2 regions of the Novosphingobium oxfordense genome follow, and region 2 is predicted to be linked to the other one. Evidence: riboswitches for the same ligand, from Rfam matches in the RefSeq annotation. Region 2 holds a riboswitch; the other holds the start of a gene.
What was found. A riboswitch is a leader RNA that binds a small molecule or an ion and turns the genes downstream of it on or off. The one in region 2 is predicted to bind fluoride.
Positions count from the first base shown of each region.

Region 1: linked by a shared signal. The riboswitch ahead of WBP07_RS29395 (voltage-gated chloride channel family protein) and the one ahead of eno (phosphopyruvate hydratase) in region 2 are both predicted to bind fluoride.

Region 1 is NZ_CP147008.1:1,485,893-1,501,269, reverse strand. Features, by position in the region: gene WBP07_RS29405 (cation transporter) at 1-209, opposite strand, end outside; gene WBP07_RS29400 (helix-turn-helix domain-containing protein) at 276-668, shown strand; fluoride riboswitch at 730-806, shown strand; gene WBP07_RS29395 (voltage-gated chloride channel family protein) at 831-2,225, shown strand; gene WBP07_RS29390 (cation:proton antiporter) at 2,771-4,075, shown strand; gene WBP07_RS29385 (tryptophan halogenase family protein) at 4,168-5,676, shown strand; gene WBP07_RS29380 (arylsulfatase) at 5,989-7,497, shown strand; gene WBP07_RS29375 (efflux transporter outer membrane subunit) at 7,743-9,146, opposite strand; gene WBP07_RS29370 (efflux RND transporter permease subunit) at 9,271-12,522, opposite strand; gene WBP07_RS29365 (efflux RND transporter periplasmic adaptor subunit) at 12,527-13,573, opposite strand; gene WBP07_RS29360 (response regulator transcription factor) at 13,826-14,572, shown strand; gene WBP07_RS29355 (ATP-binding protein) at 14,569-15,377, shown strand, end outside.
Region 2 is NZ_CP147007.1:167,313-182,689, reverse strand. Features, by position in the region: gene WBP07_RS20850 (hypothetical protein) at 133-609, opposite strand; gene WBP07_RS20845 (hypothetical protein) at 797-1,000, shown strand; gene WBP07_RS20840 (catalase) at 1,289-3,448, shown strand; gene WBP07_RS20835 (ankyrin repeat domain-containing protein) at 3,438-4,001, shown strand; gene WBP07_RS20830 (hypothetical protein) at 4,035-4,208, shown strand; gene WBP07_RS20825 (type 1 glutamine amidotransferase domain-containing protein) at 4,953-5,522, shown strand; gene WBP07_RS20820 (hypothetical protein) at 6,017-6,220, shown strand; gene WBP07_RS20815 (hypothetical protein) at 6,331-6,552, shown strand; gene WBP07_RS20810 (DUF6869 domain-containing protein) at 6,702-7,100, opposite strand; gene WBP07_RS20805 (hypothetical protein) at 8,204-8,404, shown strand; gene WBP07_RS20800 (O-acetylhomoserine aminocarboxypropyltransferase/cysteine synthase family protein) at 8,593-9,891, shown strand; gene WBP07_RS20795 (MarR family winged helix-turn-helix transcriptional regulator) at 10,275-10,787, opposite strand; gene WBP07_RS20790 (alpha/beta hydrolase family protein) at 10,848-12,158, shown strand; gene WBP07_RS20785 (hypothetical protein) at 12,492-12,710, opposite strand; gene eno (phosphopyruvate hydratase) at 13,093-14,379, opposite strand; fluoride riboswitch at 14,732-14,791, opposite strand; gene WBP07_RS20775 (universal stress protein) at 14,932-15,377, opposite strand, start outside.

The DNA.
Region 1 (15,377 bases), on a different replicon from region 2:
AGGCTGAGCGCATAGACGATCGCATCGCCCAACATATCGACCGAATTGGCCATCAAGGCCGATGATCGCGCCACAAGGCCGCCGCCGAATTCGAAGAAGAACATGGCGAAATTGATCACCATGACGACGATCAGGACGCGGCGCTGGTCCTTCTTCCCGGCCAGTTGTGCAAGCGTATCGCCCTTCTTCGAGCAACAGTCATGAGCCATGATTCGCATCCGACAATCTGAATATGGCTTGGACTGATGCACCCTGAAGCCGCTATAGGGTCAAGCATGAAAATCGGCGATCTTGCGAAATTGACCGACACTCGCGTCGAAACGATCCGCTTTTACGAGAAGGAGGGGCTTATCCCCGAGCCTTCCCGGACGGCAGGCAATTACAGGATCTACAATGCGGTCCATCTCAACCGGCTCTCGTTCGTCCGGCGATCGCGCGATCTGGGCTTTTCGTTGGCGCAAGTGCGGATCCTGCTTGCACTTGCCGACGATTCCGAAGCCTCCTGCGCCGAAGTAGACGCCATCACTGCCGCGAACATTGCCGAGATCGACCGCAAAATGACCGATCTTGCCAAATTGCGTGCTGAACTGGTGCGCAAACTGGACTGCTGTTCCGGCACGACCATTGGCGATTGCCGCATCATCGAAGCCTTGGCGCCTGAGGCCTGAGTAAATTATGCTTGGAGCTTCCGGAAGGCCCGTTGACGGCCAAGCTTCGAGCCGACATATGCCTCCGCACGGCGATGGATTTCCGCCGGGCTGTCTGGCCGAACCGCCCTCGCAAGGGCCGATGATTCCTACCTGACGCTGCTAGCCAGCAATGGAGGAATTGTGCGCGCGATATTTTTTAATCTGTTCACCCAGTTCAACTTGGCGGCGTCTATGCGCGATCGCCAAGATCACGCAATGTCCGTGGCCCGATGGACGCTGCTGCTGATACCGATGGCTGCAATAGTCGGAACATTGTGCGCGGCGTTCCTATGGAGCCTTGATGCCGCGACACGTGCACGGTTCGACCACCCCTCACTACTGTACTTCCTTCCGGTTGGTGGAGCGACCATCGCCTGGCTTTACGACCGCGTCGGCCGCTCCGTGGAGGCGGGCAATAATCTGATTGTCGAGCAAATCCATGAACCTGGTGGCGGCATCCCGCTGCGCATGGCCCCGCTCGTCTTTATCGGCACTATCGCAACACATCTGTTCGGTGGATCCGCCGGACGCGAGGGTACTGCCGTGCAGCTTGGCGGCAGCATTGCCAGCGCAATTGCAAGTCTGGTCAGGCTTGATCCGCCTAGCATGCGGATCCTGCTAATGGCGGGTGTCGCGGCGGGTTTCGGCGCGGTTTTCGGAACGCCGCTGGCAGGTGCAGTCTTCGCGCTGGAGGTTCTGGCGATCGGGCGAACCGAATATGCCGGGATCATGCCCTGCTTGCTTTCGGCACTCGTGGGCGACTGGACGTGCCATGCTTGGGGCATTCATCATACAGTTTACCACATTGGCTATGTGACGCCCGACTCCGCCAGGCTTCTCGTTGAGCCCCTGCTGGTAGCCAAGGCGGCCATGGCAGGCGTCGCCTTCGGGCTCGTCGGCCATGTGTTTGCAGAAGCCAATCACGCGCTGGGCGGCTTCTTGAAGCGCAGCTTTCCCTATGGCCCGAGCCGTGCCGGGTTGGGCGGTATCATGGTGATCCTGCTCGTCTGGATCGTGGGGACGCGCGCCTACCTTGGCCTTGGCGTCTGGTCCGTCATCCCGGGCGATCCCACGATAGCAGGCTTCTTTACTGGCCCCGTCGATCGATGGAGTTGGGCGCTCAAACTGCTTTTCACCGTCGTGACCCTTAGCGCGGGCTTCAAGGGCGGCGAAGTGACGCCGTTGTTCTTCATTGGGGCAGCGCTTGGCAATGCACTGGGCTGGCTGCTGGGGGCACCGCTTGACCTGTTTGCGGCACTCGGCTTCGTCGCGGTGTTCGCGGGGGCCGCCAATACGCCGCTCGCCTGCACGATCATGGGCATTGAGTTGTTCGGCCGGACCCACGCGGTCCCGCTCGCGGTCGCGTGCTTCGTTGCCTACATCTGTTCGGGACATAACGGCATATACCTCTCGCAACGCATCGCTGTTCCGAAAAGAGCCGCAGGAACGCACTTCACGCCGGAAACCCTGCGCACCGCGCGCGCGCGACGGAGCGACATTCGCCATCAATCGTCGAAAGATGCTGCCGGGGTGTAACATTGATCCCCCAAGCACAAAGTCACGTTCCCCAAGATCGGCAGGATCCGCGTCTCCATGAACCCGCGGACAAGCCGGCGCATGCGCCGAGCAGTTTATGGCTCCCAGAGCCTCTTTATCGTGCGCTGGTCATGCAGGCGAAGAAAGACAGCGACATGGACGCAGTCGCCCGTGAAACGCGATGCGCTGATGATCTCTTCTGACAGGTGCGGAACGTTCGTCCGGGTACAAACGAGCGCAAAGCGGGCAACGTTTCGTGAAGAATTTCCAGTTCCAGTCCAGCGTCTCGGGACGCGGCCGATTCCCTATCGTCAAATTGCTCTCACGACCGTCTCAGCGGGACCCAAATTCACGAATATGACATCGCAATCAATCGCTGAAATCCTTGGGTTGTGGCGCATTGGCAACATTACAAAGCCTACAGACGAAATTCGCTTTCGAGATTGTCACCCAAGCAAGAAACTACTTGCGACAATGTGTGCGGCGGTCTCATTTCGCGTCCGCACACCGCACCGAGAAAGGGCGGGTGCTAAGGAGAGTGGCGGATGAGTCCTGCGGAACTGAGCGTTGCGTTTTTCTTGCAGATGTTCGTGATTGTGGCCGCATGCCGGGCAACGGGCTGGCTCTTGAAACGATACTTTGATCAACCTCAGGTCATCGGTGAAATGATCGCCGGCATTCTGCTCGGCCCCTCGCTGCTCGGACTTGTCGCGCCGGATATCCAGCATTTACTGTTCCCGAACGAAACCAAATCCGTGCTCTACGTCGGAGCGCAGCTGGGCGTTGGCCTCTACATGTTTCTGGTCGGGCTCGGTTTCCGCACCGACCATTTCCGACTTAACGCCCGCAGCGCCGTCGCGGTGTCACTCTCAGGTATGGCCGCGCCTTTTCTGGTCGCCGTCGCGATGACGCCATGGCTGTTCAACCTAAACTTGTTCGGTCCGCAGGTCAGCGCGTTCCAGGCGACACTGTTCATGGGCGCTGCGATCTCGATCACCGCTTTCCCCGTTCTCGCCCGCATCATTCAGGAGCGCGGCCTTTCGCGTACGCCGCTCGGCTCGCTGTCGCTTTCCGCTGGCGCAATTGACGATGTGGGCGCCTGGACGGTGCTTGCGATCGTGCTCGCGAGCTTTGGCGGTGGTACCGCAGTGGCGCTGAAAGCCGTACTCGGCGGGGGGCTCTTCGCGCTGTTCATGCTGACCGCCGGGCCGCGCCTGCTGGCGCCGCTCTCCCGCTGGGCCGAGCGGGAAGGCCGCATCACGCCGCCCCTGCTCGCCACGATCGTCGCGCTATTCATGCTCTGTGCCTGGGCGATGGACGCGGCGGGCCTCCATTCGGTGTTCGGTGGCTTCCTGCTGGGCGTAGCAATGCCGCGCGGATTGCTGAGCCGCGAACTGAAGAACCAAATGGAGCCTTTCACACTGGCTCTGCTGGTACCGATGTTCTTCACCTTTTCCGGCCTCAACACGCAGCTTACGCTGGTAAACAGCGTTGCCTTGGTAGGCGTCGCGCTGGTCATCCTGGCTGGCTCCATCATCGCCAAAGGCGCGGCCTGCTGGGCAGCGGCCCGACTGACCGGACAGGACAACCCCACCGCGCTCGCCGTCGGCGCGTTGATGAACGCGCGCGGGCTGATGGAGCTGATAATCATCAACATCGGCCTGCAAAAGGGCATCATCGGCCCCGCGCTGTTCTCCATGCTTGTCGTCATGGCGCTGGTGACGACGCTGATGGCCTCTCCACTGTTCGAAGTCGTCTATGGCCGTCGCGCCCGGGCCAGCGGTGCGTTGGGCGCACTGAACGAGGATCAGGATGAACTGGCGGATCGTCCCGCCTCATCCGCCATCTGACACAGACACCTGGCCGACCGCGCGCCCCGTCGGGTTCGGCGTTTCCAATATCGTACAATGCGGCGCGAACGCCGGCATCATGGGAAATGAGCATGCAGCAGGATCCGGCATCGGACCGTGTGGTAAAGCGAGTCGTGGTAGCAGGGGGCGGCACCGCCGGATGGGTCACTGCGACGGCCTTGGTGCGTCATCTCGGACCGCTGATCGACGTTACGCTCATCGAATCGGAAGAAATCTCGACCGTTGGCGTGGGCGAGTCCACCGTGCCGACCTTCAAGAGCTTCCATGATCTGATGGGAATCAAGGAAGACCAGTTCATGGCCGCCGCACAGGCGACCTTCAAGCTGGGGATCGAGTTTCGGAACTGGGGCCGGATTGGCGATCGCTACATCCACCCGTTCGGAACGATCGGCACACGCGCGTCCTGGATGGCGGAATTCCATCACTTCTGGCTGCACGCCCAATCGCGCGGATTTGGTGGTGAACTGGGCGAATATTGCCTGGAATGGGTGGCGGGCGAGGCCAATCGCATGTCGGTGCACGCCGCGCCGAACATGGGCTATGCCTACCACGTCGATGCCACGCGCTATGCCCGTTTCCTGCGCGCCATTGCCGAACCCGCCGGCGTGAAGCGGGTCGAAGGGAAGATTCGTCATATCGATCTCCACCCCGAAAGCGGCTTCATCGATGCGTTGACATTGGAAACAGGCGAACGGATCGAAGGCGATCTCTTCGTCGACTGCACCGGTTTCCGTTCCCTCCTGCTGGGCCAGGCCCTGGGTGTGGAATTCGATGATTGGGGTCGTTGGATCACCACCAACAGCGCCGTAGCCGTACAGTCGAAATCATCCTACCCGCCCCAGCCCTACACCGGCGCCTACGCGCACGAGGCAGGCTGGCGTTGGAAAATTCCGCTGCAGCACCGCGAAGGCAACGGCCTTGTGTTCTGCAACGAGTTCATGTCGGACGACGAAGCGCGGGCCAAGCTTCTGGCGGAGATCGACGGCGAACCGACCATCGAGCCATGGCTGCTACGCTTCAAGACCGGGATGCGCAAAAGGAGCTGGTTCCGCAATTGCGTCGGCTTGGGGCTTGCCGGCGGTTTTATCGAGCCGCTGGAATCGACCAGCATCCATCTGATGATGGCAGCCGTCACCCGGCTGATCCAGGATTTCCCTTTCAACGGCTGCAACGAAGCGCTGATCCATCATTTCAACGAGAAGTCGCGGCTGGAATTCGAATCCATCCGGGATTTCATCATCCTGCACTACCACGTTACCGAGCGGGACGATTCCGACTTCTGGCGCCGTTGCCGCACCATGGACATTCCGGATTCACTCAAGGAGCGCCTGGAAATCTGGCGCGACGATGCCCGTGCCTTCAAGCTGGAGGATGAACTGTTCCGCGTCGACAGCTGGACTTCGGTATTGTTGGGCCAACGCATGAATCCGCTTGGCTACCACCGCCTCGCAGAAATGATGCCTGACGTCGCATTGCGGAGCCATCTCGATCGAATGCGCTCCGAAATCTCCGAAATCGCAGCCAGCATGCCGACGCATCCGGACTTTCTAAAATCCTATTGTCCGGCTGATCCACTCTGATCGCCGTCGCAGCAGGCGAGATGTCGATCCGCGTTGGAGGGAGCCCATGCGGGCGGCGGCAAGCCAATTGTACCGCTGTTGGTCTGGAAACGGACAATCGGGCAGCGGGACGGAATGCGGCAATTGGGCCGGCTGCTGAAACGCAGCCTCCAGGCCGACTTGCTATACTACCTGGAACGGTCAAAGGCTTGCGGCTGTGGGCGCCCCGCTTCTCGGTAGCATAACCAGGATTTTTCCGGGTTTGCCCCGATCTGCGGGGTCAGAAATTGGCTGGTACGATCCCTCCTTCCGTGTCGGATTCAGGAGAAGATCATGCCGAACGGCAAGCCCAATATCCTGTTCATCATGTCGGACGATATCGGCTGGTTCAACATCAGCTGCAATAACAACGGCATCATGGGTTATCGCACGCCCAACATCGACCGGATCGCGAAGGAAGGGGCAAACTTCACCGATTTCTATGGCCAACAAAGCTGCACTGCCGGCCGTGCCGCCTTCATCACCGGGCAATCCCCGATCCGCACCGGGCTTACCAAAGTCGGCCTGCCCGGTGCCAAGCTCGGCCTGGGCGCAGACGATCCGTCCATCGCACAGTTTCTGAAGAATCTCGGTTACGCGACCGGCCAGTTCGGCAAGAACCATCTGGGCGACCGCAACGAGCATTTGCCGACCGTACATGGCTTCGACGAATTCTTCGGCAACCTCTATCACCTCAATGCCGAGGAGGAGCCCGAGAATCCCGACTATCCCAAGGATCCTGAATTCCGGAAAAAATACGGCCCGCGCGGCGTGCTCAAATGCAAGGCCAGCGAGACCGACGACGCCACCGAAGACCCCCAGTTCGGCCGCGTTGGCAAGCAGGTGATTGAAAACACCGGCCCACTGGACACCAAGCGAATGCAGACGGTGGATGAGGAATTCCTGGGCGCGGCGCTCGATTTCATGGACCGGCAGGCCAAGGCCGATCAACCGTTCTTCTGCTACATGAACACCACGCGCATGCATGTGTGGACGCATCTCAAGCCGGAATCAGAGGGCAAGACCGGCTTGGGGCTCTATCCCGACGGCATGGTGGAACTTGATGGCTACGTCGGCCAATTGCTTGCCAAGCTGGAAGACCTCGGCATCGCCGATGACACTGTGGTCGTGTTCACCACCGACAATGGTGCCGAAGTCATGTCCTGGCCCGATGGCGGCGCGACGCCGTTCCGGGGCGAGAAGGACACCAATTGGGAAGGCGGCTGGCGGGTGCCCTGCGTAATCCGCTGGCCCGGCGTGATCGAACCCGGCCAGCTGATCAACGACATTGCATCGTTGCAGGACTTCATCCCCACTTTTGCAGCAGCCGCGGGCGAGCCCGACCTGGTTGCCAAAGTGAAGCAGGGCTACAAGATCGGCGAGAAGACCTTCAAGGTTCACCTCGATGGCTACAACCTGCTGCCGTTCCTGTCGGGCAAGGAAAAATGCCCGCGCGAAGGCTTCCTGTATTGGAGCGACGACGGCGACCTGCTCGCAATCCGGGTCAACAAGTACAAGATCCATTTCCAGGAGCAGCGCAACTCCGGCGGCATAAGCGTCTGGCGCGAACCCTTCGCGCAGATGCGGGTCCCGAAGATGTTCGACCTCCGCTCCGACCCATTCGAACGTGGGGACGAAAGCTTCCTCTACGACAAATGGACTGCGGACCGCATCTTCCTGCAAGTGCCGGTGCAAGCGATCGTCTACGAATGGCTTGAGAGCTTCAAGGAATTCCCCCCGCGCGCAAAGGCGGCGAGCTTTACGGTCGATCAGGTGGTCGAGGCGCTGATGCCTAAGAGTTGATGCGGCGCTGGCCGAAGCGAGGCGGGGGCAAAATTGCGATGAGGGTGTGGAAGATTCAGGGAAAGCCAGTCACGGTCCGAGCCACTCCCCGACGCTCGGACTAGCCTCAAGGTCCATCGGCTGCTGGCAAGGATCGCCGCCGATGAGACCGGGCCGACGCTCAACGAGCCATGCTCGGGTCAGCCGCGGTGCGAGCGCCGGGCTATGGGAGCCAGGCCCACGCACCGTCTGCTCCTCATCGGCCGTCAACCACCAACGGCCGCTCCGCCCAGGCTCTCGTCCGCGCCGATCGCGCTGTAGACGGTGACGCGGTTAGTGAGGTCGGCCAAGACCGTCGCGATCCGGGTCTGCTGATAGGCATAGAGCGAGCGCTGGGCGACCAGCACGTTGAGCGAAGTTTCGGTGCCTGCGCGATATTGCGCATCGGCAAGATCGTAGCTTTTCTGCGCCGCCGTCACCAGCCGATCCTGCGCGGCGCGTTGCTCGGTAATGGTGCCGCGCCGGGCCAGCGCATCGGCCACATCCTTGAAGGCGGACTGCACCGTCGCCCGGTAGGTGGCAAGGTAATAGTCGCGCTGCGCCTTGGCATATTCCAGGTTGCCCTTGTTGGTGCCGCCCAGGATCGGCAGGCTGGCGCTGGCCGTGCCGCTGGCGAGAGACGCCCCGCCGGTGAACAGGCTGCCCAGCGCAGTGCTGGCCAGCCCGAGCGCGGTGGTCAATGAAATCGTCGGGAAGAAGGCCGCGCGGGCGGCACCGATCTGGGCGTAAGTGCCCTTCAGCTGGTGCTCCGCCTCCACCACGTCAGGGCGGCGCTGCAGCACTTCGGATGACAGGCCGGCCGGTACTTGTCCGATCCGCGCGTCCAGTTCGGTGAGCGAGGCAGGAAGCAGACCATCTTCCACCGGGCCGCCGACCAGCAGTTCCAACGCATTGCGATCCTGCGCCACCAGCGTCGTCTGCGATGCCACGTCGGAATTGGCCTGTTCCAGCACCGTCTGTGCCGAGGCGAGATCCCCCGCAGCGGCGAGCCCGGATTTGAGCAGGCTTTGCGTCAGGTCGACCGATCGCTGCCCACTGGCGCGCGTGCGTTCGGCCAGGGCGAGCAGGTCGCGGTCGGAAGCAAGCGTGACATAGGCCGTGGCGACATTGGCCACCAGCGTCAGCCGCGCGGAGCGGTAGCCGGATTCGGTCGAGAGGTAGGTCTCCATCGCCTCCCGGCTCTGGTTCTTCAGGCGGCCGAACAGGTCGAGTTCGAAGGAACTGAAGCCGGCGTTGGCATCGTAGGTCTGCGTATCGGCTTGCGAGGACTTGAGCCCGCGCGTGCCCACCGCGCTCGCGTTCGCGGCCAGCGTGGGCAACTGGTACGACCGCTCGACATGATACTGTGCCCGTGCGGAGGCGACATTGGCAAGGCTGGCCTGAAGGTTCTGGTTGTTCGCCAGTGCCCGCTCGATCACGGTCTGAAGGCGCGGATCGGCGAACAGCGTGCGCCAAGGCATGCCGGCTTCTGCGGATGCCGCCGGGGCATAGGCGGCGCCCTGCGGCCATTCGGCCGGGGCAGCGGCTGCGGGCTGGACGTACTTGGGTGCCAGATTGCAGCCCGACAGGGCCGTGGCGGCAATCAGGAGCGGGATCAGGGTGCGGCGCATCGGCATGGTCCTCGATGAAGGTGCCCGAGGCCCCGATCGATGGCGGATCGACAGGGCCCCGGGCTCACCGGCGCAGGAGGGTGCGATATTCTCCGCGCCGATGAATGGGGGTGAGAGAAGGCGCTCAGGCCTCTCCCTCGGATGGGGTGCCCGGAACTTCGGCATGGGGTTCATGCCGCAGGTTCCGGGCCTCATCGGCGTCGCCTCCTCGGTGGAAGAGCCTGGCAACGACGACGAAGAACATCGGCACGTAGAAGATCGCCAGCATCGTTGCGGTCAGCATGCCGCCAAGAACGGCGGTGCCGATGGCGATGCGCCCTTGCGCACCCGCGCCGGTTGCGATGGCGAGCGGGACGACGCCGGCCATGAAGGCGATCGACGTCATCATGATCGGCCGCAGGCGCACGCGGGCTGCTTCCAATGCGGCGTGGAGCATGTCCTTCCCGTCCCGCCAGGATTGTTCGGCAAACTCCACGATCAGGATCGCGTTCTTGGCGGCAAGGCCGATCGTGGTGAGCAGGCCGACCTGGAAGTAGATGTCGTTCTCCAGCCCGCGTGCGGCCACCGCGATCACCGCGCCGATCACACCCAGCGGGATGACGAGCAGCACCGCCAGCGGCACCGACCAGCTTTCGTACAGCGCAGCAAGGCACAGGAACACCACCGCGATCGACAGGGCATAGAGGTAGACCGCCTGTCCGCTCGACTGGTTCTGCTGGTAGGACAGATCGCTCCAGGCGTAGCTGGTGCCGGGCGCGATCTTCTGCTGGAGCGCAACCATCTCCTTCATCGCATCGCCGGAGCTGTAGCCCGAACCGGCATCGCCCTGGATCGTGTAGGACGAGCGGCCATTGAAGCGAGAGAGGCTGTTCGGGCCGGTTTCCCAACCCATCGTCGTGAAGGCGGAGAACGGAACCATCTTGCTGGTGCCGTCGCCATTGGTGCCCGCAGTCGAGCGGACGAACCACTTGTCGAGGTCGCTAGGCAGCATGCGCGCTTCCGCCTCGCCCTGCACATAGACCTTCTTCACGCGGCCACGATCGATGAAGTCGTTGACATACGTACCGCCCCAGGCCGTGCTCAAGGTATCGGTGGCATTGGCCACGGACAGGCCGAGCACGGAGAGCTTGGCATCATCGAAATGCACGTCGAACTGCGGCGTATCCGGCAGAGTCGAAGCGCGGACTTGCGAGAGCTTCGGGTCCTGATTGGCGGCGGCGATCAGCTTGTCACGCAGCGCGACGAATTTCTCGCGGTCCATGTTGGTCGAGTTGAGCAGTTGGAAAGTGAAGCCGTTCGACTGGCCAAGGCCCTGGATCGAAGGCGGCGTCATCACGAAGACCTGCGCGTCGCGGATCTTCGACAGCTTGGCCATGATCCGCCCGGTAATGGCATTGGCGCTCTTGCTGGAATCCTTGCGCTCATCGAACGGGGCGAGGTTGGCGAAGCCCATGCCCGCATTCTGGCCCGAACCGTTGAAGCTGAAGCCGCCAACGGTGAAGCGGATCGGCACGTTGCTGCCTTCGGACTGGAACGCCTCCTCGATCTGCGCGCGCACCTTGTCGGTCCGTTCGGAGGTCGCGCCGGCGGGAAGCTGGTAGACGACCATGACCTGGCCCTGATCCTCGGTCGGCAGGAAGCCGGTGGGCAGGCGTGTGAAGATCACCACGAGCGCGACGATCACCAGTCCGTAGACCACCAGCCAGATGCGGCGGCGGGCGATCAGCTTCTCGGTCGCATCGACATAGCGGCCGGTCATGCGATCGAACCAGCGGTTGAAGCCGCCGAACCAGCCGTCCAGCCGGTGCTTGAGACGCAGCACCGCGCCGCGCAGGCCGGTAGCAGGCGCCTGATCGGCATCCACACGCTCGCGCGGCTTCAGCAAAGTGGAGCACAGTGCGGGGGAGAGGATCAGCGCGGTCAGCACCGAAAGCCCCATGGCCGAAACGATGGTGACCGAGAACTGGCGATAGATGACGCCGGTCGAGCCGCCGAAGAAGGCCATCGGCAGCAGCACCGCCGAGAGCACCAGCGCGATGCCGACGAGCGCGGAACCGATCTCGTCCATCGAGCGGACCGTGGCGCGATATGGCGACAGACCATCCTCGTGCATCAGGCGCTCGACATTCTCGACCACGACGATGGCGTCATCGACCAGCAGGCCGATGGCCAGCACCATGGCGAACAGCGTCAGCGTATTGATGGAGTAGCCCAGCACCGCCAGGATGCCGAACGTGCCCAACAGCACCACCGGCACGGCAATCGCCGGCACCAGCGTGGCGCGCCAGCTTTGCAGGAAGGCGTACATCACCAGCACGACCAGCACGATGGCGATCACCAGCGTCTCGATCACTTCCTGGATCGACAGCTTCACGAAATCGCTGGTGTCGCGCGGATAGGCGATCTTGTAGCCCTCGGGCAGGTCTTTCGACAGTTCGGCAACACGCGCCTTCACGGCGGCGACCGTCTTCAGCGCATCCGCGCCCGATGCCAGTTCGATGCCGATGCCCGCGCCCGGATGGCCGTTCATGCGGGCGGACATCATGTAGCTTTCCTGCCCCATCTCCACCTGCGCGACGTCGGACAGGCGGACAACCGAACCGTCGGTCAGTGTCTTGACGACGATCTGGCGGAACTGCTCGGCAGTCTGCAGGCGCGACTTGGCCTTGACCACAGCGTTGAGCATCTGGCCCTTCACCAGCGGCTCCGCGCCCAGCTGGCCGGCGGAAAGGTCCACGTTCTGTGCGGTGATGGCGCTTTCCACGTCGGACGGGATCAACTGCCGCGCCATCAGCTTGGCCGGATCGAGCCAGATGCGCATCGCATATTGCGAACCCAGCACGCGCACCCCGCCAACGCCGTTCACGCGGGCCAGATCGTCCTGAAAGTTGGAGACAAGGTAGTCGGCAACGTCGCTGTCGGTCGTCTTGTCGCTCTGGTCATAGAGCGCGACCACCAGCAGCATGTCCGAGCTGGATTTGGTGACTGTCAGCCCCTGTTGCTGAACCTGGGTCGGCAGGCGCGAATTGGCCTGCTGCACCTTGTTCTGCACTTGCACTTGCGCCACGTCCGGGTCGGTGCCCTTGGCGAATGTCGCGGTGACGGAAGCGGAGCCGGAACTGTCCGAACTCGACGAGAAGTAGAGCAGGTTGTCGATGCCGGTCAGCTGCTGTTCGATCACCTGGGTGACCGAATTCTCCAGCGTCTGCGCCGAAGCGCCCGGATAGGTGGCGCTGACGGTGACGGAAGGCGGCGCAACGTCGGGATACTGCGCGACAGGAAGGCTCATGATGCCGGCGATGCCGGCCATCATGACGATGATGGCGATGACCCAGGCGAAGATCGGCCGGTCGACGAAATAGCGGCTGATGTTCATCGGATCAGTCGCCCAGCTTCACGGTGACGGCCTTGACCTTGGCGCCGGCGCGCGCCTTGTCGGTGCCCTCCACGATCAGGCGGTCACCCGCCTTCAATCCACTGGTGATCAGCCACTTGTCGCCGATCGCCTGGCCCGTGGTGACCTTGCGCTGCTCCACCTTGCCCGATGCATCGACGACCAGTGCAGTGCCGTTGCCCTTGGCATCGCGCGAGATACCCTGCTGGGGGGCGAGAATCCCGTTCTGCACCACGCCCTGCGGCGCATCGACCTTCACGAACATGCCCGGAAGCAACAACCCATCGGGATTGGGGAAACGGGCGCGGATCGTCACCGTACCCGCTTCCGGATCGACGTTGACCTCGCTGAATTCGATGGTCCCCTCCGTGGGGTACTTCGTGCCGTCCTCCAGCGTCAGCGAGACCTTGGTGCTGCCCGGCAGAATGCTGCCCTTGGCAAGCGCGCTGCGCAGGCGCAGCAGGTCGGCGGAGGACTGGGTGATGTCCACGAAGATCGGATCGAGCTGCTGGATCGTCGCCATCGCATCGGTCTGGCTGGCGGTGACGAGCGCCCCCTTGGTGACCGAGGAACGGCCGATGCGCCCGGTGATCGGCGCCAGCACCCGCGTGAATTCCAGGCTGACGGCATCGCTGCGGCTGCTTGCCTGATACTGGTGGACGGCGGCCTGCGCGGCGCGCGCGGCGGCGATCGTCTCGTCCTTGTCCTGCGCACTCACCGCCTCGCTGTCACCCAGCGTGCGATACCGCTTGGCCTTGGCTTCGGCGCTGTAAAGAGTGGCCTGCGCATTCTCCAATTGCGCGCGCGAGGTATCGAGCGAGGCGCGATAGAGGCGCGGGTCGATCTGGTAGAGCGGCTGCCCGGCGTGGACCAGCGAGCCCTCCTCGAACAGGCGCGACTGGATGATGCCGGCCACTTGCGGGCGCACTTCGGCGACCATGGTGGCGGCGGTGCGGCCGGACAACGTGGTGGAAACCGTGACCGGCTCCGCCTTCAGCGTAACCACGCCGACTTCGGTGTCCTGCTGCGGCATCGCCTGCTGCTGGCCGCAGCCGCCGAGGCTGAACGTCGCCAGCGCAAGCGCCGATACGATGGCGAGATGTTGGAAGGAATGGCGCAAGCGGGGGGCTCCTGTGCACGGTTGCAGCTTTGAGCATGCAATTGTGCGCCGCAGCACGGATCGGCAATCAACGGTGCGTATCGTCAAGTTGCCAGCGGTAGCCTATTGTTTCATCGTGTATCAGCAGGGCAGACTTCACCGGGCAGCGCGTCTATGGCCTCTTTCATGATCCCGCAGAGCGATGCGCCGGAGGGGCGCATCATCGTCCTGGAGGACGATCCCGACATTCGCGAACTGATCGCCGCGCAGCTTTCGCGCGAACCGCAGCGCGTGGACTCCGTCGGCTCGGTCGCCGAACTGCGCGAGAGCCTGGACCTTGGGCCGGTAGACCTGCTGATCCTGGACCTGAACCTGCCGGATGGGGATGGGCTGGATATCTGCCGCGACTTGCGTGCCGCCGGGCATCAAGGCGCGATCATGATGGTCACCGCGCGCGAAGGCCCGATCGACCGCGTGCTCGGGCTGGAATTGGGCGCGGACGATTACCTCACCAAACCTTTCGAGCCGCGCGAACTGCTGGCGCGCGTACGCAACCTGCTGCGCCGGTCGCGCGTGTTCGACGGGGTACAGGCGCAAGCCGGCACCCGCCCGCGCGTCGCCCGTTTCGCCCGCGTGGGCCCTTGGCGGCTGGACCTGCACCAGCGCCGGCTGGTGACCGACGATGAGCGGCTGGTCATGCTCTCCTCCGCGGAATACCGCCTGCTCACCCGCTTCATAGAAGCACCGAACCAGGTGCTCTCGCGCGAGGAACTGCTGCCCGAACGTAGCGCCACCGTCGCCTTCGACCGATCGATCGATATCCAGATCAGCCGCCTGCGCCACAAGCTGGCGAGCGTGCCGGGCGGCGACGAACTGATCCTGACAGTGCGGAGCGAAGGCTACGTCCTGCCCGGCCCCGTCGCCTTCGAATGACCTCGCCCCCCGAAAAGCGCAGTTTCTGGCGGCGCCTGCGCGATTATCCCCGCTCGCTGGCGGGGCGACTGACGCTGGTACTCTCGTTGGGCATGGCGATTTCTGCGATCCTCGCGCTCCAGGCGTCCGACAACCTGGGCCACTACACCTTCCGCAAGGATCAGATCGACGCGGCGCTCAATAGCGCCGTCGATATCGCGCATCGCTTCGACCGGGACCCCGCGCAGACCGCCAACCTGCTGTCGCGCGGCGTCATTCTGGGCGCGCACGACCCCAATCCCGAATGGCGCATGACCGCGCCGGACCCGGAATTCTCGCGGCGACTGACCGGGCGCCTCGGCCGCCCTGCGCAAGTGATGCCGCTGCTGAACGGCGAATGCTTCGTCCAGCTCACCCGCTATCCCCATGCGGCGGGAATGAACACCGATCCCCTGCCGGATTGCTGGTTCATCCAGGTCAATTCCGGCGGCAGGACGTTCAGCTACGTCGTCGATCTCTGGCCGGATCGCAGCTGGAACCGCCACCGCGTCGGCCCGCCCTATCTCGAACTGATCATCCTCGCCGGCGCCCTGCTCGGCCTCATGGCGGCCAGCCTTGCCACCGCGCCCTTGCGCCGCATGGAACGCGCCGCGCGCGCTTTCTCATTGGTCGGCGAGTTCGAACCGATCCCGGTCAAGGGTCCCAGCGAAGTGCGCGCGGCGCTCGAAACCTTCAACCTGGCGCAGGAGCGTGTGCGCGAGGGCCTGCGCGAACGCACGCAGATCCTCGCCTCCGTCACGCACGATCTGCAGACGCCCCTCACCCG
Region 2 (15,377 bases):
GCTGGCGGCCCCTGTATTCTCGTCTACCCTCCCTTGCCCGAGTCGACGTTCCCCGATCGCCTCAATCCGCGAATTCCGTACCTGAGACCGGAATGTAAGATCGATCCTGAGCCCTTCTCAGCCGAAGAAATACTAATCTTCATAGTCACTTTCATCAAAATCTTCTGGAATTTCATCGACGGAATATTCTCCGCTCAGGTATTGTAAAGGATCTAGATCAAGATAACTTACAACCTCTTCGCGTGTTGCCAAAACAGCAATTTCATTGCCGTCCTGTAGCTCCAAGACCGTAACTTGATCGTCTCTCCCCTCGACCAGATCGACCACGTTTATGGAGTTAATTTCAACTTCCTCGCCATCCGGCGTTTCGAACGTATATTTGGGCATCAAATCGCTCCATGTTTCCCAGCCGCCCAACACCCAAGGCGAAGACTTGTTCCACTGCGGAGGAAAGGATGCTCCACCGCTTCCTGAGCGATCAGACGCTTCAATGGATTCTTGATCTTCGGACCAATCTTGACGATATTGGGCCCGCAGGGCCTTTCCCTGCAGGAGGAGAGTTGGAAGAAAGGAGGCAAGAAATGTCCCTCTCCAAATTTCGTCACCCATTCGAGTTCATGAAGCACCCGCAACTCGAGCCTGAAGTCAAACGGGCGATTCTTGCATCGTGGGCCTCGGATGCCCACGCAGTTGAGGAAAGGCCGGACTTGAGGCGACCACCGGGGGTGTCGGACCCAGTTCCTCTTGAAGATATCATGTCGGCTATGCGTACTCTGGACGAGCGCGGAGGCTAAACATGTTCGAGGAACTCCGCACCTATTTCCGCCGAGAGCAGGCCCGCCTGGAAGCAGCGATTACACAGGCTCAAACCAGCGGCGGCCTGTCTCCAAAAGACATAGAGCGACTGAGGGCCTTGCACCGCGCTACCGGTGAACAGATCGCGCTTTGGACACGAGATCTCCGTGAGGATGATCGCTGCACTCTGCAGGCCGTCGCATAAAAATGACGGGCTGGCGGCTGCGCTGGCCCGTCATTCATTGTTTGCGGGGACAAAGCCCAATTTTAGCACTTTAATTAAGTACCTTGGCGCAAAATAACTTAGATCATAAACCTTCTGGCCAAATAGCTTTCGCGAAAAATGAATTATCCGGGAAACTACGCCGGCCTTTTTCTGTTTCCCTGACGATGCGGATGCGGAACCCAAGAGGGATTGCGATTGCCGCGAGACAGGAGGAAAGCCTTGGCCAAGAAGCCTGCCGCCGGGACGTCGTCCCGCAAGCCGAACGACATCGCACAAGGCAAGCCGCTCCCTGGCGAGACGCCAGCGAAGGCTTCGCCGATCCCAAACGATGCGCAAATCGCAACAACCTACTTGGAGCCGCAAGGCGTCGGTGGTGAGACGCAGCAGACCCCGAGAGAAGGCGGCGCTATTCTCACTTCGCAGCAGGGCGTACCTATCGCGGATGATCAAAACAGTCTGAAACAGGGCCCGCGAGGCCCTACGCTCGTCGAAGACTTCCACTTCCGCGAGAAAATTTTCCACTTCGATCATGAACGTATCCCCGAGCGCGTCGTACATGCGCGCGGATACGGGGTTCATGGCTATTTCGAACTTACTGACAGCCTCGCCGATATAACCAGGGCCGACATCTTTCAGCGCGTGGGAGAACGAACGCCCGCCTTTGTTCGCTTCTCGACCGTGGCTGGCTCAAAGGGATCTTCCGATTTGGCCCGCGACGTACGCGGGTTTGCCGTCAAGCTCTATACCCGCGAGGGCAACTGGGATCTTGTCGGCAACAATATTCCGGTCTTCTTCATCCAGGATGCCATCAAGTTTCCCGATCTCATCCATGCCGCCAAACCCGAACCTGATCGGGGCTTCCCGCAGGCTCAGACGGCTCACGACAATTTCTGGGACTTCATCAGCCTTACGCCGGAATCGATGCACATGGTCATGTGGATCATGTCCGACCGAGCCATCCCACGCTCGTTCCGTACGATGGAAGGCTTCGGCGTGCACACCTTCCGTCTAGTCTCCGATGACGATAAATCTACCTTCGTGAAGTTCCACTGGAAGCCGAAACAGGGGCTGCAATCAGTGGTCTGGAACGAAGCCGTGAAGATCAATGGCGCCGACCCTGACTTCCACCGGCGCGATCTATGGGATGCAATCAATGGAGGCGACTTTCCGGAATGGGAGCTGGGTGTCCAGCTTTTCGACCAGGCCTTCGCGGACAGTTTCGAGTTCGACGTGCTCGATGCGACCAAGATTATCCCCGAGGAAGTCCTTCCCGTCCGAACGATCGGGCGACTGGTGCTCGATCGCCTCGTCGACAACTTCTTCGCAGAAACGGAGCAGGTTGCGTTCTGCACGCAAAACGTCGTTCCCGGTATCGATTTCACCAACGATCCGCTGCTGCAAGGGCGCAATTTCTCCTACCTCGATACCCAACTGAAGCGGCTCGGAAGCCCCAACTTCACGCATATTCCTATAAACGCGCCCAAGTGCCCGATTGCCCATTTCCAGCAGGACGGCCACATGGCCATGGTCAATCCCGTCGGCCGAGTGAACTATGAGCCCAACTCGTGGGGGCCGACTGTTGGAGGCCCCCGCGCCGACCCTGCGCGCGGCTATTCCAGCTTCGCCAGTGAGGCCGAAGGCGCCAAGTTGCGCATCCGGCCCGAAAGCTTTGCCGACCATTACAGCCAGGCGAGGCAGTTCTTCATCAGCCAGCTGCCGGTAGAGCAGAAGCATATTGCCGATGCCCTGGTCTTCGAGCTTTCCAAGGTCGAAAGACCCGACATTCGTGCGCGCCTGGTGTCGCACTTGCGCAACATCGACGAGGCACTGGCGTCGAAGGTCGCCGACGGGCTGGGTCTTGCGACGCTTCCCGACCCCGCCCAGGCCGCCATGCCGACCAAGACCGAACTCGCGCCGTCTGACGCTCTGTCGATCATTAAAAACGGTCCATCTTCCTTTAAGGGCCGCAAACTTGGCATTCTCCTGAGCGACGAAGCTGACGCATCACTTTTCGATGCGTTGGTAAAGGCCGTCGACAAGGTCGGGGCGGTCTATGAGATCGTCGCGGCAAAAGTTGGCGGGGTGGCGCTTTCTGACGGCACGCGGGTTGCGGCCAAACAGAAAATCGACGGCGGCCCTTCAGTCCTGTTCGATGCGGTTGCGATTATCGTCTCGGAAGAAGGGGGCATCCTCCTCGGCGATGATGCTACCGCGCAGGACTTCGTGCGCGATGCTTTCGGGCACGGTAAATTCATCGGCCTGTCAGCAGGTGCAGAGCCAATCCTCTCGAAAGGCGGCATAGCCGGAAACCTTGACGAAGGCTGCGTGCGGCTGGAGTCCGCAAGAGATGCCGCCGCGTTTGTCGATACGATCGCCGCGCTGCGTCATTGGCCTCGAGAGCTGAGGGTTGATCTAGATGCGAAATGAGACCCAAGAACTGGCAGCTGGCGAAAGCCGGCTGCCCCCTCTCCCCCCGCCTGAACGCCTTCAGGAACTTCTGTTCGAAACCGCACGCCTGGGACGTACCGATCTGATCCTGGCCCTGGTTCAAGCCGGAGCCCGCGTGGACGCCTACAACGGGAAGGGACACACGTCGCTGATCCTGGCAACTTATCACGGACATCATGAAACGGCAGAGGCATTGCTCGAGAGCGGCGCCGCTGTCGATCAGACGGATTGTTTCCGAGGAAACACCGCGCTCATGGGAGCAACGTTCAAGGGCCATCTGGGCACTGCCGAGATGTTGCTTGAAAGAGGGGCCCAACCCGACGTCCCAAACTTCGCCGGCCAGACGGCACTTATGATGGCATCGTTGTTCGGCCGGGAGGATTTTGTCGACTTATTGATTTCCCACGGCGCCGATATCGAGTTGAGCGACGTTGCAGGAAATGACGCGCTGTCTGTCGCCTATCAGCAGGGGAATGCCGTAATGGCGCACAAGCTGGCGCGCCTTTCAACACGCGGGACAAGGAATGCCTAGCGACAAGATGGAAAGCATGAAGGTTTCCCCAATATGAAGAATGAAGATAAGCCGAGCTCGCGACGTCTGGGCCGCGCCGGCATCATGGTCGTCGCAATCGTGCTTGCCGTCATCATTGTGGTCTTTGCCGGCCGCAATATCTGGCATGCCGACAAGCTCGAGAAGGAAGAGCAGACGGGCGTCAAGGAACGCAATGGACTAAATTAGGCCACACGTCTGCCATACCTTGCACATTCCGAGCTGCCCGAGCGGCGGCGCGAATGCTAATCGGCTGGGGCCAGCAAGAACCTGCCGGCGACGCACCCAAGGTTTGCTCCGCAAATGAAGCATCGTGAAAGGAGGCCGGCGTCGTCCCTGACCGTCGGCTATAAGGTGCTGCAGCCATGTGGAGAACGCTCGTGGGGCGAGCAATCCATCCCCGAAGATCGGCCCGAATACAGGCCAGAATACAGGATCGCGTCCGCTCGCCCGCTGTCGGTGCCTGCCCAGCCCAACACGGAGGCACGTGACCCGCATTTACATCCCGTGTTAGCGCCGTTCGGACGGCTGCCTCCCCTCTGACGGAGTGTTTTCTCCAGCTGAAAATCCATCGCATTGTCAGTTGCAACGATGCAAACTGTTCTCTTGGCAAGTCTATTGCTAATCCGAATGCGGGAGAAATGGTCGGTCGGCCCCCTCTATGCCAACGCGGGGACACTGCCGACATCGATCTGCAGATCTCGGGGTTGCTGTCGAACGTGGTGGGCATACCGTTCAAGGGATCGAAAGACCGGGGCCTCCAAGTTGCCAGGGTATTGGACAGGAAAATGCAACGCCCACGGACTTTCCATGTCCCGCGACTGTGCACTGAAGGGATCTAAAGATAGCCGAAAGACGTTGAGACAAGGTTTGGTGCGCCGCCGGCACGCTTTTTTGGCATCGGACGACGGTGCCCATCCAAATGGAGATCTCATGTCCCTCGACAATCTATCGATCGCCCTTCTCATTGCGCCACGTGGCACGGAAGAATCGGAGTTCGTTGAACCCAAGAAAGCGCTGGAGCAAGCGGGCGCAAATGTCACCGTCATCGGCTTGGAAAGCGGAACTGCGGAAACCAACAACAATGACCTTGATCCCGGCGGCCGCTACTCCGTCGATAAGTGCTTCGCCGAGGTATCTGCGGACCGGTTCGACGGCTTGGTTATACCGGGCGGTAGCGTAGGCGCGGACAAACTTCGCGGCAGCCAGGAAGCGGTAGCCTTCGTACGCGCCTTCTTCGACGCCGGTAAACCTGTTGGAGCGATCTGTCACGCTCCTTGGCTTTTGGTAGAAGCGGGCGTCCTGAGTGGCCGAACCGTGACATCCTTTCCTACCGTACGGACGGACATCGAAAATGCCGGTGGCAAGTGGGTCGATGAGGAAGTCACTGTTGATGAGGGCTTGGTCACTAGCCGGAAGCCGGACGATCTACCGGCATTTTGCGAAAAACTCATCGAAGAATTCGCTGAGGGGCGGCATCTCCCGCGAGGGGCCAAGACCTGATGCGAAGTCGAGAGGCAGCGGCAATTGTGTGGCCGTTTCTAGTCCGACGCAAATGCCGGGCTCGTTGTGATGCCTAGAGGGTGTCGGGAAGCGGGCTCGCTTCTGTTCGGCAGGATCCTCGGTACGACCGAGCACTGTCTCGAGCGGCAGAACAGTTGGTGACGCCGATCCTCCCCTGGACGCAAGTTACTGGCGCAGCGGCAGTTTCAACGCGTCGGAATTAGTCCGACTCGAACAACCCATCGGACTTTTTCTGTAACACCTCCAATGGACTTCCGCTTGGTTGGCCGCCCCTCCCGAATCGCAGAACACGAGGCGGAGTCATATCTAGCACGCACTCCATCGATCCTGACCAGATCCGGGCAATCGCGGCTTACAGCTACAGATTATCGTCCGGAACGCGCGTTCCGTCGCAGAGACGCTGGATCATTCCATACATGGATTCAAGAATGCTTGTGGGTTTACTCGAAGAGCTTGCGCCATTGGAGAATGCCATGTCGATGTACACGCTCAAGTTTCCGGAAGACGGCAACGGCCCGGCTAAGGATGTCCGGTTCGAAGCCAGCGATCCAGGGGCGGCCCTGACTTTTGCCGCGCAGGAAAAGCCGCGCCGTCGGGCTGAACTCTGGCAGGGATCACGCAAACTTTGCGCGATCAGACAAACGCTGGGTGAGGTTTGGCGAATCGACCGACAGTAGGACATCCGCGTCAAAAGCGGACCGGGGGATTACCGGTCCGCTCTCAAAAGCTCATAATACAATTCATTTCGCAGGCCATTCGGACTTGCCCTCGCTGATGGAGGAGATAGATGAATATCTACGCACTGAGGTTCTCCGATGACGGGCAAGGGGTTGCCAAGCGACTCGAATTCAAAGCCGACGATCTCAATGCGGCGCTGGTTATTGCCCGCCGGGAAGCCGGACGCCGAAATGCCGAACTTTTGAAAGGCACTACGAGAATCTGCACCATCCGCCGGCCATCTGGAATGGTTCCGCCTCATAGCCCGTCCGTGCATTGTGTGCCAATTTAGCCAATCAACGGCGATACACTCGTCGATTTTAGAGTAGGCCACTATACGAATGGCGCTCGCCTGCAATCCGAGGCTCGATGTGTCGGAGTAGGTCCATCAATGTCTCGCCGTTGCGGAGCGCGACATTAAAGGCACAGTATTGCCGCGCGCTAACGTTGATTGGCACCTGCAGCCCGCCGCCCTCGCAGCCAGACTTCCTCATTTATGGAATTGCGCCATACACCGCCGAGAGCCCACGCCATCCGGAGATCACGCCGGGCCTCCGTTTCCATGGCGCCGATGAAACGCGGGCCGTGAGCGATCAACAGTTTTTCTATCGGACCTGAGGCAGTACATTCGACGATTCGCTGAGCTTCATTTTTCTCAGCCGCAAGAAGTTCTTGCAACGTATATCTAGCAACGACATGCTTGATCGCATCCCACGCTACGGCAGGATCATCTTCCGTTAAATCATATATCGCCCAGGCCCGATCTCGGACGTCATCCGAGACGTCCGGCATGTGCGGGAGAAAAGTAATCCAATCCGATGCCAGCTTCTTCGGGTCCATCGACCGAGATTACCAAATAAATGCAATTTTCACAAATTACCATGTCCAAAAACGTTCCCGAAATGAATATTGCGCAATATGGCATTTTGATGTGGAGCTTCCTTCTGCGGGAAGTTCGTGTGCGCACTTCCGTCCCGAATGGCGTCAATTGCGCTGCCAGCTATCCTATCGAAAATGATCCGGATTCTAGAATAATTCGAAGTGGCATTACGTATATCGGGTGCTTTTCTTCACGTTGCTACGATCCGAGCGCTGAATGGCCAAGACCCTAAACTAACCATTGTAAGTTGCACCGATGGACAGTTGGCCGTTCCGAAGGCGCGGCATCACGTTGCCCTGTTGGCCACCCAGGAACTCTGCTGGGCCAGCACTGTTTGTATCACGGGTCGTAGCTCGGCTACATCTGCCCTGGGTGATGTCGGGCGACAGGGGAGGGGCCGCCTCTTGGCGACCCCTCCTCTTCCCGCTGCTCTCGCCCGTCGCAATTACCGTCAAGGTAACCACCGCGCCGGCCGAGGGGCCGGCTAGCTGGCAAGCAAATCATCCTGCCGAACGATACCTCGACCTCTCGAGTTTGATCGCCAATGGGCAACTTGCGGTACATTGAAAGTGAGATCGAGAGGTCCGCACCGATGCGGGTGCGAACCTCTCTTTTCTTGCGACCCGCGGGCTCGATGTAGTGGTCCGCTGCTGGCGGCTAAGAGCACAAATGCGGCTATTTCAAGGAAAAAACGGCGAAAAGTGTATCAATTCCGGGCAATCAGGCGTTTCTGCAAAATCAATGACCGAAAGCGGGCCGTACAAGGATGTATCCGAGCCGCTTGAAATTACTGTCATGACTAGGATAGCGCGAACGGCAAAGAAAGACCTACTACAAGGCGGAATGGGATGAAAGAAGACGATAAGCCTCTTCCTAAATTACCATTATTCGATCTTGTCGAGTATTGAGCGAAAATAGACAAGTAATATAAGTGATTTTGGCTTGCCGCGCTTCGAACGTCCCTACCAGTTTCTCCCATCACAGGAGATCGGATGCCTCGCAACCAGTCTGCTGCAGAATCATTTCCAGAACACCCTTCGCATGATGATCACGAGGATCACCGATGGCAGAAAATTTCCTCAGCTATCTTATGAGGGAGAGTGAACGCTTGGAGCTGGCTATTGTCGTGGCCGACACCAATCAAGCGACGCTACCCGAAATCCATCGCATGCAATTCATTTATCGCGCCTTGCATGACCAGATCGCCCTCTGGCTTCGTGATCTCGCCGACGACGATGGTGGCTCGCTTCAGGCAGCCGCATAGCTCCCTCGGCCAAGAGCGGTTCTCCTTGCTCGTTGTTGCCGCGAATCTTCCGGATTACAGCCACTCTCGATTAGCCTTGAGTACGCAGGAAAAGAGGGCAACGAAAATGTCGAGACGGCTCTGCCGAAACGCCCGCCAGTAGGCACGACATACATGTGATGTTTGAGAACCAAAAAGAGGATGAACGAATGACGGAACGCAGGCTTCGCCCGGAAACCCTTGCCCTGCACGCTGGCTGGCGTGCCGATCCTGCCACGGGCGCGGTAGCACCGCCAATCTACCAGACGACCTCTTACCAGTTCCGCGATGCCGATCATGCCGCCAATCTGTTTGCGTTGAGGGAACTGGGCAATATCTATACCCGCCTCGGCAACCCAACAACGGACATCCTCGAGCAACGCATCGCTGCGCTGGAAGGCGGCGCAGCGGCGCTTGCAGTGGCGTCAGGGCAAGCTGCCTCGGCCTTTGCCGTGCAAAATCTGGCGCGCGCGGGTGATAATATCGTGAGCGGAACCGACCTCTATGGCGGAACATGGAACCTCTTCGCCAATACCCTGAGAGACATGGGGATCGAAGTTCGCTTTGTGGATCCAGCCGATCCGCAGGCGTTTGCCAATGCCAGCGACGAGCGAACCCGAGCCTGGTACGTGGAGACCCTCCCCAATCCCAAACTGATTGTATGTCCGATCGGAGATATCGCAGCACTCGGGCGGCCGATGGGCATTCCTCTGATCGTGGACAACACCGCCGCCCCCCTGATCGCCCGTCCCTTCGACCACGGTGCCGCGATAGTCGTCTATTCGACGACAAAGTACATCGGCGGGCACGGGACCTCAATCGGCGGTATGATCGTCGAGGGCGGCAATTTCGACTGGAGCGCATTTCCGCAACGTCAGCCGCTGCTCAATACACCCGATCCCAGTTATCACGGCACAATCTGGAGCGAGGCGGCCAAGCCGCTGGGGCCGATCGCCTATGTTTTGCGTGCCAGGACGGTTCTGCTGCGCGATCTAGGCGCTGCGCTTTCGCCCTTCAATGCATTCCAGATTCTTCAGGGATTGGAAACCCTGCCGCTGCGCATTGTACGTCATTGCGAGAATGCTGTGAAAGTGGCTTCATTCCTGCAAGCACGCAGCGATGTCCTGAGCGTCATTCACCCCTCACTTCAAACCGGACAGCAAGCGGAACGTGCAGCCGCAGTCCTGACGGGAGGGTTTGGGGGGCTGCTCGGCTTCGAACTCGCTGGCGGGGCCGACGCTGGACGACGTTTCATCGATGCGCTCGAACTCTTCTATCATGTCGCCAACATCGGCGATGCCCGCAGCTTGGCGATCCATCCGGCATCCACCACGCATTCACAGCTCTGCGCCGAAGAACAGACAGCCACGGGCGTTTCCCCGGGCTATATACGGCTATCGATCGGGCTGGAGCACATCGACGATATTTTGAACGATCTGGAACAGGCCTTGGACAAGGCCGCCGCATAAGCGACCCGCTCCGAACAAGATCGTTGACCGATCGGCGCCGGGAATTCCTCTTCAAAGGAGGACATTCTCGGTGACTGGATGGCCATCTCCCCGTCGCGCATCCGTTGTCTCAAAGGAGCGACGGGGGGACAGCGATCTGCCGGTCGAGACCACAACACAGCGAGCGGAGTATACGAATCCGCTATGCGGGACACGGGCCGGACACGAACCGTCCCTGCGAACAGGCTTTTCTACAAAGGCTTATGTTGGGCATTTCCTCGTAACCTGTGCGCGACCACGAAACGCCATCCCAGGGAAGATTTGATCGGGCAAGCCTCTCGATGAATCGATGCGAGGATCGTATCGTGCGGCGCAGTGCAGCTGAGCCCCTTGTCCTACCGCGGCTAAGCCTGCGCGGCTTGGCGTAACCTGTCTACAAACCTCGTCTGCCGGAGCCCGTCCTCCATGCGCCAGAGATTTTGGAAAACATCAGATCCTTGTTCTTCCATAAGCACACAGGATGCACGTTCCATGATCACAAGCGCCTTTCGTAGCCGCTGTACTTCGCTGTGCCCGGCATCGGTAAGAGCGATAATCGAACGCCGTCGATCCCGGGAGTTTGCCTGTGTTTCGATAAAGCCAAGCGCCGTTAGCTGCCGGCACCAATCGATGATCAGCGGATGAGATTGACTTAACAACGAGGCAAGCTCGGTCACGCCCAGCGCCCCTCGCTCGTCTAGTGCCAGCAAGGTGGAGGTCGTTCTGGGCGGTGCTGTTACGCCGACTTCGGGATACCATTGGCTGCCGCCGCGGATGAGTTCGTCTGCGAGGCGCCGCAGGAGATGGGCGAGATAGGCCGGTCCCTGCTGGCGAATGAAATCCTCAGCTGGCGCAGGTTCAAGATCGCTGTTTGACATAATGCGTAAAGCTTTACATAAAAAGCAGCCGGCTGCCAGCTTTGTTTCGGGGAAACGGCGATGAAATCCTTGATCCTGCCCATCCTGCTCATCCTCACGGGCGCTGCACCTCCAGCGGAAAATTGTGCGGTTGGCAGCTACCTCCTTTCAGATGGCACGATTGTCGATATCGCGGCCGGCGAGGGCGATCATCTCCGATGGCGGCGACCGGACGGTACGACCGGCGAGTTGACTGAAATGCACAATGCCCGCTGGAAGAGCACATTGGGCTGGACCGGACGGCCCGACGGAAATGAGTTGTCCTTCGATTGCGCGCGCCATCAGATGATCTTCAATAGGCGCCGCGGCAATCGCATTGCCTTCGATGTGACCGACACCACGTTCGAGGTAAATGGTGCAGTGTTGGCCGGACGCCTAGTGATGCCCAAAGGTAAACAGCGGGTACCGCTTGTTATCCTTGTACATGGAGCGGAACATTCTTCGGCGCTTCAGTCGTACTCCATGCAAAGGATGTTTCCTGCTTCGGGGATCGGCGCTTTCGTATATGACAAGCGCGGTACCGGTGCCTCGAGCGGACAATATACGCAAGACTATGCAACTCTGGCGACTGATGCGATTGCCGCGCTGCACGCCGCGAGGAAGTTAGGCGGCGATCGCATCTCCCGCGTCGGCTATCAAGGCGCAAGCCAGGGTGGATGGGTGGCGCCATTGGCTGCGCGGATAGAACCTGTCGACTTCGTCATCGTCAGCTTCGGCCTTGCGGTATCCGTCGCAGACGCGGAGCATGAGTTAATCACTGCGCAATTGACCCGCCGCGGCTACGGTCCGGAGGAAGTTTCCAAAGCCATGGAAATTTCCCGGACTGTGGAGACGCTGATCGATAGCAACTTCCAATCGGGTTACGACCAACTGTCGAAAGTTCGCGCGCGCTACGGCAGCGAAGCCTGGTTCCACGATGTGCGCGGAAGCGCTGTTGGCATTATCCTCGACATGCCGGAAGGACAATTGCGCCGCGAAGGCCCGTCACTGGCCCCGAACATTTCAATCTACTACGATCCTCTGCCGGTACTGCGCAACCTGACCGTACCGCAATTGTGGTTGTTGGCGCAAGACGATGAAACTGCGCCCAGTAACGAAACCGAACATCGCCTGTCCGCGCTAGCTCAATCCGGGCGCCCTATTACCACTGCGGTTTTTCCCGGCACAGATCACGGCATGTACAGATACGAGCTCGCCCCCGACGGTACGCGGCTGTCCACCCGCGCTCCTGACGGCTACTTCGGGATGATGCGGGACTTCGTTATGACAGGCCGCGTCCGCCGAAACTATGGTGCAAGACTCGTGAATCCGCCTCGGACAGCAGACGAATAGAGATCGCTATCAAAAACGAAGGCTCAAGCCGGTGTCCGCAGCGCAGGAAGAGCCCAAAGCCCTTGCACTATCGCCATCCAACTGTCGTCGGCAGGGCAAAACACGTCAGGTTGTCGGTGAGCGAACGCCGACGACACAGTGAGCCACGCAGCGTCCAAAGACGCTCGAAGGATTTGGCTTGGTTTGGCTATGAGATCAGCGCTGAAGCTGCGACGCGCCTAAGACTTTCCTCAAACAGGGCTCGATCACGATCGCACGCGACCGGATGTGAGGACGCATAAGAGCGCGGATCTGCAGGCATGGTGCCGAGCACCATGCCTGCACCGCGTCATCTCACGGGCACTTGGCGAACTTGCCCTTGTTGGGACCTGCGGTGTAACGGCACTTGCCATCTTTTCCTTTGGCAATCGAGGCAGACCCGCTCTTCGCGGCGGCTGAGTTCGGGCACTTGACGAATTTGCCCTTGGCATCGCGGCAACTGTTCGCCGCGAGAGCGGGCGTCGCGCCCAGCATACCTACGATTGCTACAGCAGCGATCATCTTGCGAATCATGGCCTTACTCCCTTAGTATGCACCCATGGTGCTAACTCATATGGCACGCGTGCGGCGCTGTCCGCATCTTTATCCGCGATCTGTCGGCGATTGGAGAATTCCATGGTATGCGCCGATACACCGCTCCTACTTCACGCAAAGCAATCCTCACCGCCTGAGGGGCCGATTAAAAGCCGGGACAGGAATGGTATCTGCCAGATATTTGCTTTGCCGGGTTGGCTTTCCCGCTCCGGTTGCCGCGGCATCCGGACCGTCGTGGTTGCGGCCTCCTCGGCCGAAATCGGTCAGCGGCCCTTCCGTTCTGCCCCGCAAGGGCGGCTGCGCAATACTCTTGGCCGCGCGGGAACAGAACGAGTTTCATGGTTTTCCCTTTGCTCTCCTTTCATGCGTTGGCGAAGGGGTTGGTGAAAATTGCGCGCTTGCCCAGCGCACGTTCAATGTCGAGCACCCGGTTATATTTTGCGAGGCGTTCGCCTCGGCACGGCGCGCCGCACTTCATCTGCCCCGCCCGACAGGCCACCGCAAAGTCGGCAATGAAGTCGTCATTGGTTTCGCCCGAACGGTGCGAGACCATTGTCCGCCACCCGACCTTGCGGCACAGGGCGACCGCCTCGACCGTCTCGGTGACCGTTCCGATCTGGTTGAGCTTGATCAGGACCGCATTCATCGCCTTGAGGTCGATCGCATTTTGAATGAAGTTCGGATTGGTGACGGTGATATCGTCGCCCATCACCTGAATGCGCTGGCCCTGCGCGGCTGTCAGCTCGGTAAAGCCTTGCCAATCATCCTCCGCAAAGCCGTCCTCGATAGAGACGATCGGATAGCTGTTGATCCAGCGGCCATAGAGCGCGAGCATGGCGGTGCGATCAAGGCGGCCCTGGCCCGCCCGCGCGAGATTGTAGATCCCGCCTTCGCCAAAGGATGACGCGGCGGGATCGAGCGCGATCGCTATGTCCTCGCCGGGCCTGTAGCCCGCCGCCTCTATCGCTTCGACTATCAGCTCGCAGGCCGCCTCATTGTTTTCTAGTGCAGGGGCGAATCCCCCTTCATCGCCCACGGCCGTCTTGAAGCCCCCTTTGTGCAAGATCGACCGGATCGCCGCGTAGGTTTCCGCCCCGTAGCGAAGCGCCTCGGCAAAGGTCGGCGCGCCAAGGGGCACAATCATGAACTCCTGAAAATCGAGGCCGCTGTCGGCGTGCTTGCCCCCGTTGAGGACATTCATCGACGGCATTGGAAGCAGGCAGGCCTCCTCCCCGCCGAGTTGCTGGTAGAGCGGCACACCCTCCACGACCGAAGCCGCACGCGCCGCCGCCATCGAGACCCCGAGAATTGCGTTGGCACCGAGGCGGCCCTTGTTCGGCGTTCCATCGAGGGCGATCATCGCGTGATCGAGCGCGACCTGATCGCAAACATCATGCCCCCGAAGGACGGAGGCGATTGGGCCTTCGACCCCCCTGATGGCTGCCAGAACGCCTTTTCCGCCGTAGCGGGCAAGATCGCCATCGCGCAGTTCGACCGCCTCATTGGTGCCGGTTGATGCGCCGGAGGGAACGGCGGCGCCCGCTTCCAAGCCGCTCTCGAGGACGAGCGTGACGGCAAGCGTGGGGTTGCCGCGCGAGTCGAGGATTTCGCGGGCGTGGAGATTGGCGATGCGAGTACTAGTGGACATGAGCTACCTCCGGTCAGGCAAGAACCGAGCGGCCGACGATGGCTGTCGTCTCGCTCGATGTGTAGTGGATCGTAGGCCCGCAAGAAGGTTGAAGTTCGCGACTTGCGCTGCGGTGAGGCCGTCGAGCGCCATCCACAGCGCGCAGTCGAATGGCTCGCGCCCCCACCGTGCTCGAATACGCCGACCGAGACGATGCCATCGAACCTTCGCTCCATCTGGCGACGGCCGGACATCTTAAGAAAGCCCGCACATGAATCATCAGCCTGCCTCCGCGTCGCGGTAGATCGCACGGCGTGCGCCGCTCTCAGGCTGCAGGGGCAGCCCGCACGGCCACGACACACTCCGCCGCGCTATCGCGGTAGGGGTCATCAACCGTTGGGCGGTTATAGGGGACTCCATCCCCATTCAACGATGTACGTGGCCCCGCTCGGGGAGCCCTTCGAGGTCAACCATCTCAAGCGGTCATCGCTCCATTGGATAACGGCAACGCGGAGTTTCCTGATCGTCGATGGCAAGAACGCCCGCAGCTGGCGTATCGAGCGAGCCCGGTTCTCAATGTGCGAGAAACAACGGAAGATCACAACAAGCAAGGGCATGGCGCGTCGTCCCACCCAAGAGCCATTCTATAAACTCGTTGCGGCGATAAGCGCCCATCACAAGCAGATCCGCACCGAGACAGCGTGCCTCGCTCACGATCTGGTCACCTAGACTATGGCTGTCCCGTTGAACAAGATGGACACCATAGTGGATGCCATGCAGGTCGAGCAGATCTTCGGCGGATCCAGCGAGTTCCGGACTTTTCGCAATCCGAAGCAGCGTGACTTTTCTCGCGACGCGCAACCAGGGCAGAGCACCTACCAAGGCTTTGCGGCACGGCCCTGTTTCATTCCATGCCACTACGATGTGTTCTGCAAAGCTTTGCCGGTAGTTGAACCGCCATTTCGAAGGGACAAGGAAGAAGGGATGGCGCACCCTGCGAAATGCTGCATGCAGGGCGT